DNA from 2 places in the Caldifermentibacillus hisashii genome. Region 1 is predicted to be linked to the other one. Evidence: predicted binding sites of a transcription regulator. Region 1 holds the regulator's gene; the other holds the start of a gene.

Region 1 (4,763 bases):
AAATCCGATGGCAATTCCTGCTAAGAGGGCAACAAAAATTAGTAAATATCCCCACCAAACCATTGCAAATCCTCCTTCTTGTTGTCTACTATTCAGTTTACTAAACGTACTTTCATTTTACAATACAGAACCTTTAAATTTTCCCATGTTTTGGTGAAAATTTCAATACTTAATTAACAAAATCACTAGAAACTATTCACCGAGAGGATAGAGTTTCCAAATAATGATGATCCTTCATCGGTTTAATCCAACCAAAACGTCCATTATCCAAATCAACAACTAGAAAATTGAATTCAGTCTTTCTTAACGCTTCCATAAATATCATATCGATATCCATTGTCCCGGTCGATTGCATAACACATTTTTTTGGATATATTTTAAAATTAACTGAACCTCGACTGTTTTCTACGAGAAACATCCCATTATTCATAATGAAATCTTTTCTTCCTTGTAATTGTTCGATTAGTTGTTTATAAATTTGGATTGCCGGTATCGACGAAGAAATATAGTCAATTTGTTTTGAAAGGATCTTTTTCGTTTTATTATTTGCTGTTTCATATTCCTTAAATAAATGATAAAAGAAATACTCTCTACCATAGTAAAAATTTGCAAATAATTCCTTAATGATATACATATCGTATTTTCTCATAATCTCCCGCCCCTTTTTCGTATAATTGGACAAATCTTTTATATATATTTTAATAGGCGGGAGACAAAAAAAATGTCGCTTTATTGAGAAAAATTTCTTCTATATTTGTCGAATTCTTGTAGTCTTTGGTCAAACACTCATTTTTAAATGATTAATGGTATCTTTTTCGTTTCTTAAGTTGCTTCAATTTTTCAGGTGTAACATCATTTCCATTCGGATCAATGACTGTTACATTTTCAATTGTTTTTTTAAATGAATTTCGGAAGGATTGCAAATATTCACTTCTCAATTTTGACTGTTCTTTTGCTTCTTCCACTGTCAACCCTTCCCTTTTCTTCTTTGCTGCCAATTCATTAATTCTGGCCAGTTTTTCTTTTGAAAGCATATGAAAACTCCTTTATTTATAATTAACATGGTTATCTTTGTTATTGACTTGCATTTCTTGACAATATTCTTGAAAACGTCTATGTACGGTTGCCTTGGATACTGAATATCCGAATCCCCTTAACGTTGCGGCTATATCTGAAAAAGTCAGTCCCATGTTTCGTAATCGAATAATTTCTTCCAATGGAACTTCTTTTCTATCACGGCCGGCATTTTCACCACGATTTGATAAATTCTGCTCCGGTCTGTATCCGGCCCGAACAGCACGTTCCATCCCGCGCTTGATTTTACTGTTATGTAACTTTCTTTGGTATTCTTCCACAAGACTTATAATTTTTAATACCATTGAATCCGCTTCGGAAATTTGTAATTCACCTTGATGAGAGATTGTATAAATTTTTACTCCCAGTTTAAACAATACGTGAAGAAGGGCGATTTTTGCATTCCCTCTGGCAAGTCTCGTTTCATCTTGAATTAAAAGTGCTTGGATTTGGTGTTCTTTAATTTTCTCCAATATTTCAAGGATACCAGGTCTGTCAAGATCATACCCGCTTGCTTGCTCACAAATTGTATCAACGACTTGAAATTGATACCTTTCTGAAAGAGCTTTAAGTTCTTCTTCCTGTCTGGCCAATGATGTTTCTTGTGACTCTTTTTCCGTACTTACCCGACAATAGATGATCGCTTTCAAAACAACACCTTCTAAAACATTGTTTGTATTATAGTATATATTATTCATTCATACTTGTCATTTCAACCGTATATTGTTCTAAATCTTTATGATCCTCTATTTTTTCCGTTTCATCGCTTGAGGATGATAATATATGTACATAAATGAGTCCACAAATAAATGAAATGAGTAATAATAGAATCACATAAGAATAATTTTTCCACAATTTTTGCAATAACATTCGATCACCCCGTTAACGAATATTAGTTCGTAACCTTATTATAAAACGAACGTATATTTGAGTCAAGAAAAATTTCGAACTTATGTTTGTCAAAATAATGTCAGTTATGATATACTATAGAAAAATATGCTAAGGGGTGTTGAATATGACTAAATTATCCAAACGTCAACAGGAAATTTTAGATTTTATTAAAAAAGAAGTAAGAGAAAAAGGGTATCCACCATCGGTTCGTGAAATTGGTGAAGCGGTTGGTCTATCCTCCAGTTCAACGGTACACGGTCATTTAGCCAGACTTGAGAGCAAAGGACTAATCCGCCGCGACCCTACTAAACCGAGAGCGATAGAAATTCTCGACAATAAAGGGTTGAATGAACCTGATGTTCCTGTGCGGAAAGTGCCAATTGTCGGTAAAGTAACCGCCGGAATGCCTATTACCGCTATTGAAAATATTGAAGACTATTTTCCTCTGCCGGAAAAAATTGCTCCCAGTGGAGATCCTGTTTTCATGTTGGAAATTATGGGAGAAAGTATGATTGAGGCAGGTATTTTAGATGGAGACTATGTAATTGTCCGACAACAAAGTACCGCAGAAAACGGTGATATCGTTGTCGCTTTAACTGAGGACAATGAAGCAACTGTAAAACGTTTTTATAAAGAGAAAAACTATATCCGACTACAACCGGAAAACGCAACAATGAACCCAATTATTGTTCCGAATGTTTCGATACTTGGAAAAGTAATCGGCGTCTATCGACAAATATATTAAACTTTTATAATCATAAGAAAAGCGCAGAGCGCCCGCTTAGCGACGTACAAACTGGAGCGCCCCGCAATGAGAACAGATTTGCTTCCTCGAATAGGCATCGCACGAAGAAAAAGCGATTAGCTTTTTCGAGGACTTTGAATAATCTTCCTTGAATAAGCATCGCACGAAGAAAAAGCGAGTAGCTTTTTCTAAGGAAAAGGAAACACGGTGAGGGACGAGCCGATGTTGACTTATCGTAGTGAAGCTACTCCTAGAGTGAACTTCATGAGTAATCTTCCTTGATATACTTCATGAAGCTTTGCGACGAGCTGAACATCCGCTTCCTCGAATAGGCTATGGCGCAGGAGCACATTAAAGGGGAGTTAGTTTCTCAGTCGCTGGCGCTCGTAGCTAGACAATAAAACTAATCCCAAGTTAATTGCTTGTATTTTTATACTTTCTTATACTATATGAAAGGGTGCCTCCCAAAAAGGAAGCACCCTTAAAAATTAATATAATTTCAAATATTGTTCTCTCTCCCAAGGTGTCACTTGCGTACGGAACATATCCCATTCAATTTCTTTCGCTTCGATAAAGTTTGTTAAAATATGTTCTCCTAAAGCTGACATAATGATATCATCTTCTTGCAATTTCTCTAAAGCTGATTGCAATGTTCCGGGAAGATCATTAATTCCTTCTGCCTCACGTTCTTCTTTTGTCATGACGTAAATATTTCGATCTACCGGACTTGGAGGTGTTAGTTTGTTCTTGATACCATCTAATCCAGCTTTCAATATAACCGCCATAGCTAAATACGGATTAGCAGACGGGTCTACGCTACGCAATTCAATACGGGTACTCATCCCTCTTGAAGCAGGAACCCGAACCAATGGACTACGGTTTCGTGCCGACCATGCAACATAAACCGGTGCTTCATATCCCGGTACTAACCGTTTGTATGAGTTAACTGTTGGATTTGTAACAGCCGTAAAGTTTGGCGCATGTTTCAAAACTCCAGCCATAAATTGATAGGCTGTTTCACTTAATTCCAATTCACCTGTTGGATCATAAAATGCATTGGCACCCTCTTTAAACAAAGAAATATTACAGTGCATTCCGGAACCGTTAATTCCAAAAAGCGGTTTTGGCATAAATGTTGCGTGAAGACCATGTTTACGTGCAATTGTTTTTACAACCAGTTTAAAAGTTTGGATTTCATCACAGGCAGTAACAACATCTTCGTATTTGAAATCAATTTCGTGTTGACCGGGTGCTACTTCGTGATGGGATGCTTCAATTTCAAAACCCATATCTTCCAGTTCAACGACAATGTCTTTTCGACAGTTTTCACCTAAATCAGTCGGTGCCAAATCAAAATAACCGCCATGATCGTTTAATTCCATTGTCGGTTCTCCGTTAGCATCCAATTTAAACAAGAAAAATTCAGGCTCAGGACCTAAATTAAATTGTGTAAAACCGAGTTCTTTCATTTCTTCAACAATTCGTTTTAAATTGTTACGCGGATCTCCCATAAATGGTGTACCATCCGGATTGTAAATATCACAAATCATCCGAGCCACTTTACCACGACCGGCCGTCCACGGAAAGACCACCCAAGTATCTAAGTCCGGATATAAGTACATATCACTTTCTTCAATACGGACAAATCCTTCAATCGATGAACCGTCGAACATGATTTTATTATCCAGTGCTTTTTCAAGTTGGCTCAATGGAATTTCTACGTTTTTAACCGTTCCTAAAATGTCTGTGAATTGCAAACGTATGAAAGCCACGTTTTCTTCTTTTGCCATCCGAATAATATCATCGCGATTATATTTTTTTCCCATTGTCTTTTTCCTCCATCATTTTCTTTAATAATCTTTAACTCTATTGATTGTGATAACCTCATTAATACGAATGTGGTTCTTTTTTTGTATGCTCCTAGTGAAAGAAACGATACATGTCCCCTTGCCGTAAATCAGAACGATTGATTCGACTGTTGGTAAGTAACTCATTCCTTAAGATCTTTCTTAGTTCTTTTTCCGAAATTTCTTGGTCTCTTTCCTTTTTTCGG
Region 2 (4,763 bases), 1.4 Mb from region 1:
GTTCCCAAGGTGCAATCGCCCCTTGTCGTAATGTTAAGTTTTTATCCGGAATGACAAGGTCGAGATCCACTTCCAATTTCGAACCAATCCCGTCACAATCCGGGCAAGCCCCAAACGGACTGTTAAACGAAAACATCCTTGGTTCCAATTCCCCGATGGAAAAACCACAATACGGACAAGCATGTAACTCACTGAAAAGTAATTCTTCTTGACCTATGACATCGATTATGACGCGTCCTTGTCCTAGTTTCAATGCTGTTTCCAATGAGTCGGTCAGCCGTGCTGTGACTCCTTCTTTTATAATAATCCGGTCAATGACAACATCAATGGAATGCTTTTTATTTTTTTCCAGCTCAATATCATCGTTCAATTCAAGCATTTCTCCGTCAATACGGACGCGGACAAACCCTTCTTTCTTTATGTCTTCAAGAACTTTGGCGTGCGTCCCCTTTCTGCCGGAGACTACCGGAGCTAAGATTTGAATCCGGGTCCGCTCCGGATATTCCAATATACGATCGACCATCTGTTCAACGGTTTGTGAGGTGATTTCAATGCCATGGTTCGGACAAATCGGGTGACCAATACGAGCATATAGTAATCGCAAATAATCATATATTTCCGTAACTGTTCCAACAGTTGAACGGGGATTCCGACTGGTCGTTTTTTGGTCAATAGAAATAGCCGGAGATAATCCTTCAATAGAATCAACATCCGGCTTGTCCATTTGTCCTAAAAACTGCCTGGCGTAAGCAGAAAGGGACTCGACATACCGACGTTGACCTTCTGCATAAATGGTATCAAAAGCCAGCGAAGATTTTCCTGAACCGGATAACCCCGTAAATACTACAAGTTGATTACGGGGAATATCGACATCAATATTTTTTAAGTTATTTGTCCGTGCACCTCTTACTTTAATTTGATCCTTCATTTATCGTCACCTTTCTGCTTTCAACTCTAATACCAAGTCTCTCAATTCAGCAGCGCGTTCAAAGTCAAGTGCTTTGGCTGCTTCTTTCATTTCCACTTCTAATTTTTGAATTAATTTTTCCCGTTCTTTCTTAGATAACTTTCCATATTTATCAGTCGTACTGTATTCTTCCTGTTCTTCAGCGGCAATGGTTGCACGAATAACATCATGAATTTCTTTTTGAATCGTTTTCGGGGTAATGCCATGTTTCCGATTATATTCTTCTTGGATTTGGCGCCGCCGTTTTGTTTCATTGATTGCGAAATCCATTGAACGAGTAATTTGGTCCGCATACATAATGACTTTTCCGTTTGCATTTCTCGCTGCCCGGCCAATCGTTTGGATTAATGAACGTTCTGACCGTAAAAATCCTTCTTTATCTGCATCTAAAATGGCAACAAGGGACACTTCCGGAATATCAAGTCCTTCCCGTAACAAGTTAATCCCGACAATGACATCATATTTGCCCAGTCGCAAATCACGAATAATCTCAATCCGCTCCAATGTTTTTACTTCAGAATGTAAATACTGAACTTTAATCCCGATTTCTTTCAAATAATCGGTTAAATCCTCGGACATTTTTTTCGTTAATGTCGTTACAAGAACCCGCTCATTTTTCCGAATTCGTTCTTGAATTTCTCCGATAAGGTCATCAATTTGTCCTTTGATCGGACGGACCTCTATAATCGGATCCAGTAAGCCGGTCGGACGAATAATTTGTTCAACCACCGTCGGACAATGTTCCAATTCATATGGTCCCGGAGTTGCTGAAACGTAAATAATTTGGTTGATATGTTTTTCAAATTCTTCAAACATAAGCGGTCGGTTATCCAGGGCAGATGGTAAGCGGAAGCCATGTTCAACAAGTACATTTTTTCTTGCTTGGTCTCCGTTATACATACCCCGGATTTGCGGAATCGTTACATGGGATTCATCAACAACGATTAAAAAATCCTCTGGAAAATAATCGAGCAACGTATATGGGGTAGCGCCCGCTTCCCTTAAGGTTAAATGACGGGAATAGTTTTCAATTCCTGAACAAAAACCCATTTCCCGCATCATTTCCAAATCATAATTTGTCCGCTGTTCCAATCTTTGTGCTTCTAAAAGCTTCCCTTGATCCCGGAGTTCCTTTAACCGTTCTTGTAATTCTTGTTCAATATTTTTAATGGCGACTTGCATTTTTTCTTCCCGTGTAACATAGTGGGAAGCCGGATAAATCGCCACATGTTCCCGTTCTCCGATAATCTCGCCCGTCAACGCATCGACTTCCCGAATTCGATCAATTTCATCACCAAAAAATTCAACACGGATACAATGCTCATCTCGTGAAGATGGAAAAATTTCCACAACATCACCGCGAACCCGGAAGGTACCCCGATGGAAGTCAATATCATTTCGGGTATACTGGATATCAACCAATTTCCGAAGCAGTTCATTCCGCTCGATTTCCGTGCCGACCCTTAGTGATAATACAAGTTCTTTATATTCTTCCGGTGAACCTAACCCATAAATGCAGGATACACTGGCTATGATAATGACATCGCGACGTTCAAATAATGCCGATGTCGCTGAGTGTCGCAGCTTATCAATTTCATCATTAATACTTGCATCCTTCTCGATATACGTATCGGTCTGTGGTACATAGGCTTCGGGTTGGTAATAATCATAGTAACTGACAAAATATTCAACGGCATTGTTTGGGAAAAACTCTTTGAATTCGCTGTATAATTGCCCTGCCAATGTCTTGTTATGAGCAATAATTAACGTTGGTTTATTCACTTCTTTTATCACATTAGAAATGGTAAAAGTTTTCCCTGTACCGGTTGCCCCCAGCAATGTTTGATGTTTCTTGCCGTTTTTTAAGCCCGCAACCAGCTCTTTTATCGCTTGCGGTTGATCCCCTTGAGGTTGATATTTTGACACTAACTGAAATTGATCCTTTGTTTTTTCCATCTAAATCACCCCATTATTTTTTGGGTCCGTACATTCATCATTCACAGAATCTATTTTACCAAAAGCATAACAGAAAAGCCACTATTTTGCGAACGAATATTCGTTTAATTTTTATAGGTTAGGCGAATGTATAAATTTCCAACGAGGATGCCCATTCCGCGGATTTAAGGACGCCTCAAGAAAAACTTCAAATGATACAGTCCCAGCTGTAAATTTAATTAACCACAATATTAACGTTATACACAATTTTTACACTGTTTATCCACAGGGTATGAAGAACTTATCCTCATTCCCCGATGAAAAAAAAACCGCCTAACAAATTGTGATAAGCGATTTTATACCTCATTCATCCTTTTTTCTTTTAAAATTTTTTACCATGCGTTTTGAATACCAAAATCCTATCGTCAACGAAATACCGTCAATAATAATCAACGGCCATGAATGAGTATAACCTTTATATGCGGACACAGAAATCAGAGCCAATGTTAACAGCAATCCGACGATATGATTATAAGTTACTCGTGAAAATAAGATGACCAACAAACACGGAAAGATTAATCCGGCAATTAATTTTCCAAGCATACCCTCACTCCAAAATATATAATCAGTTTAGGAGTCAGTCCGAAGAAGTTTATTCCACGTACCTTTATTCCAATTTTTCCAATCTTATGAGTACCAACTGCATAATGATCGGCTTTTATATTTTCGTCGGAACCACTCCCAGTCCCTGCTTTTGCTTTATAAAATACAATTTATATTTTATCATATTTTGCCGGATTCGTATGTTTAAACGCTTGTGGATAACTTTTCCACATCTTCCGAGTAGTTTTTCTAAAGTTAACTTCTGACTTGTGTACATTTTCCAACTACCGTGAACAATTTTGTTAGTTATGTGGATAAGTTGTGATTTTTCTGTGCTTAACTGCAGTTATTATGTGGATAATTTTTGATTAGTTGTGGATATAAAGGGTTCCTCTGTGGATAACTTTCCGTTCTTGTTACTTGCATAAAATGGACATGATAATCTTTTTCCTTATTCTCCTGGAAAGAAGGTTTAATTATTTACGATTAACAACAAAATTATGACCAATCTTAGAAACTTTTTATAAAAGGATTGTTTGACTATAGAAAAATCGGTATATTAATGTTGCTTGTGATTTTGATCACAATACATTAAAAAAGTTAGGAGTTTTTCTATGTCTACAAGTGCATTAAGTACAGCCATTGATACATCTGTAAAAAAAGCCGATATGCTGAAAAATGACCCAAAGAAATTTTGGACAAAGGCGATGCTTGCAGGAGTTTATATTTCGTTTGCGGTTGTTTTTGCCTTTCGAATTGGAGACGCATTCAGGGCAACCGGATCACCGGCCACATCCTTAATCGGCGGGATGACCTTCTCACTAGCGTTAGTTTTAATTGTGATTGGTGGCGGTGAGCTGTTTACCGGGAATACGATGTACATGACAATGGGCAGTCTGGATCAAAAGACTTCCTTGAAAGAAACCCTGTATGTTTGGGGTGTTACCTATCTTGGAAATTTAATCGGCGTCTTGTTTTTTACTTTTTTATTTGTTCAGACGGGTTTATTTAAAGATATTCCAGCTGACCACTATTTATTTAGTGCGGTGACAGGCAAGATTGGATTAACGACAGGGGAAATGTTTTTTCGCGGTATTCTATGTAACTGGCTTGTTTGTCTGGCCATTTGGCTCCCGTTGCAAACCGACAATTTTGCAGCAAAGGTTATGTTGATCATGATGACGGTCACTTCTTTCTTTGTTTCCGGTTATGAGCATAGTATTGCCAACATGGCGTTATTTTCTATTTCTTTATCAGT

Evidence for each region. Region 1 encodes LexA, which represses DNA repair genes until DNA is damaged. Its sites were predicted from a motif close to CGAACATATGTTCG; they were not measured.
Region 2: a site for LexA is predicted at 3,013-3,026, ahead of uvrB (excinuclease ABC subunit UvrB). Genes of this name have one in related genera too.

What each region holds. Positions count from the first base shown of each region.
Region 1 covers NZ_CP155467.1:1,810,121-1,814,883, reverse strand. The annotation lists gene NSQ14_RS08590 (YneF family protein) at 1-63, opposite strand, end outside; gene sirA (sporulation inhibitor of replication protein SirA) at 197-649, opposite strand; gene NSQ14_RS08580 (DUF896 domain-containing protein) at 801-1,034, opposite strand; gene NSQ14_RS08575 (YneB family resolvase-like protein) at 1,047-1,724, opposite strand; gene NSQ14_RS08570 (hypothetical protein) at 1,765-1,944, opposite strand; gene lexA (transcriptional repressor LexA) at 2,090-2,710, shown strand; gene glnA (type I glutamate--ammonia ligase) at 3,199-4,536, opposite strand; gene NSQ14_RS08555 (MerR family transcriptional regulator) at 4,631-4,763, opposite strand, start outside.
Region 2 covers NZ_CP155467.1:3,218,829-3,223,591, forward strand. The annotation lists gene uvrA (excinuclease ABC subunit UvrA) at 1-928, opposite strand, end outside; gene uvrB (excinuclease ABC subunit UvrB) at 935-2,923, opposite strand; gene NSQ14_RS15685 (CsbA family protein) at 3,266-3,505, opposite strand; gene NSQ14_RS15690 (formate/nitrite transporter family protein) at 4,120-4,763, shown strand, end outside.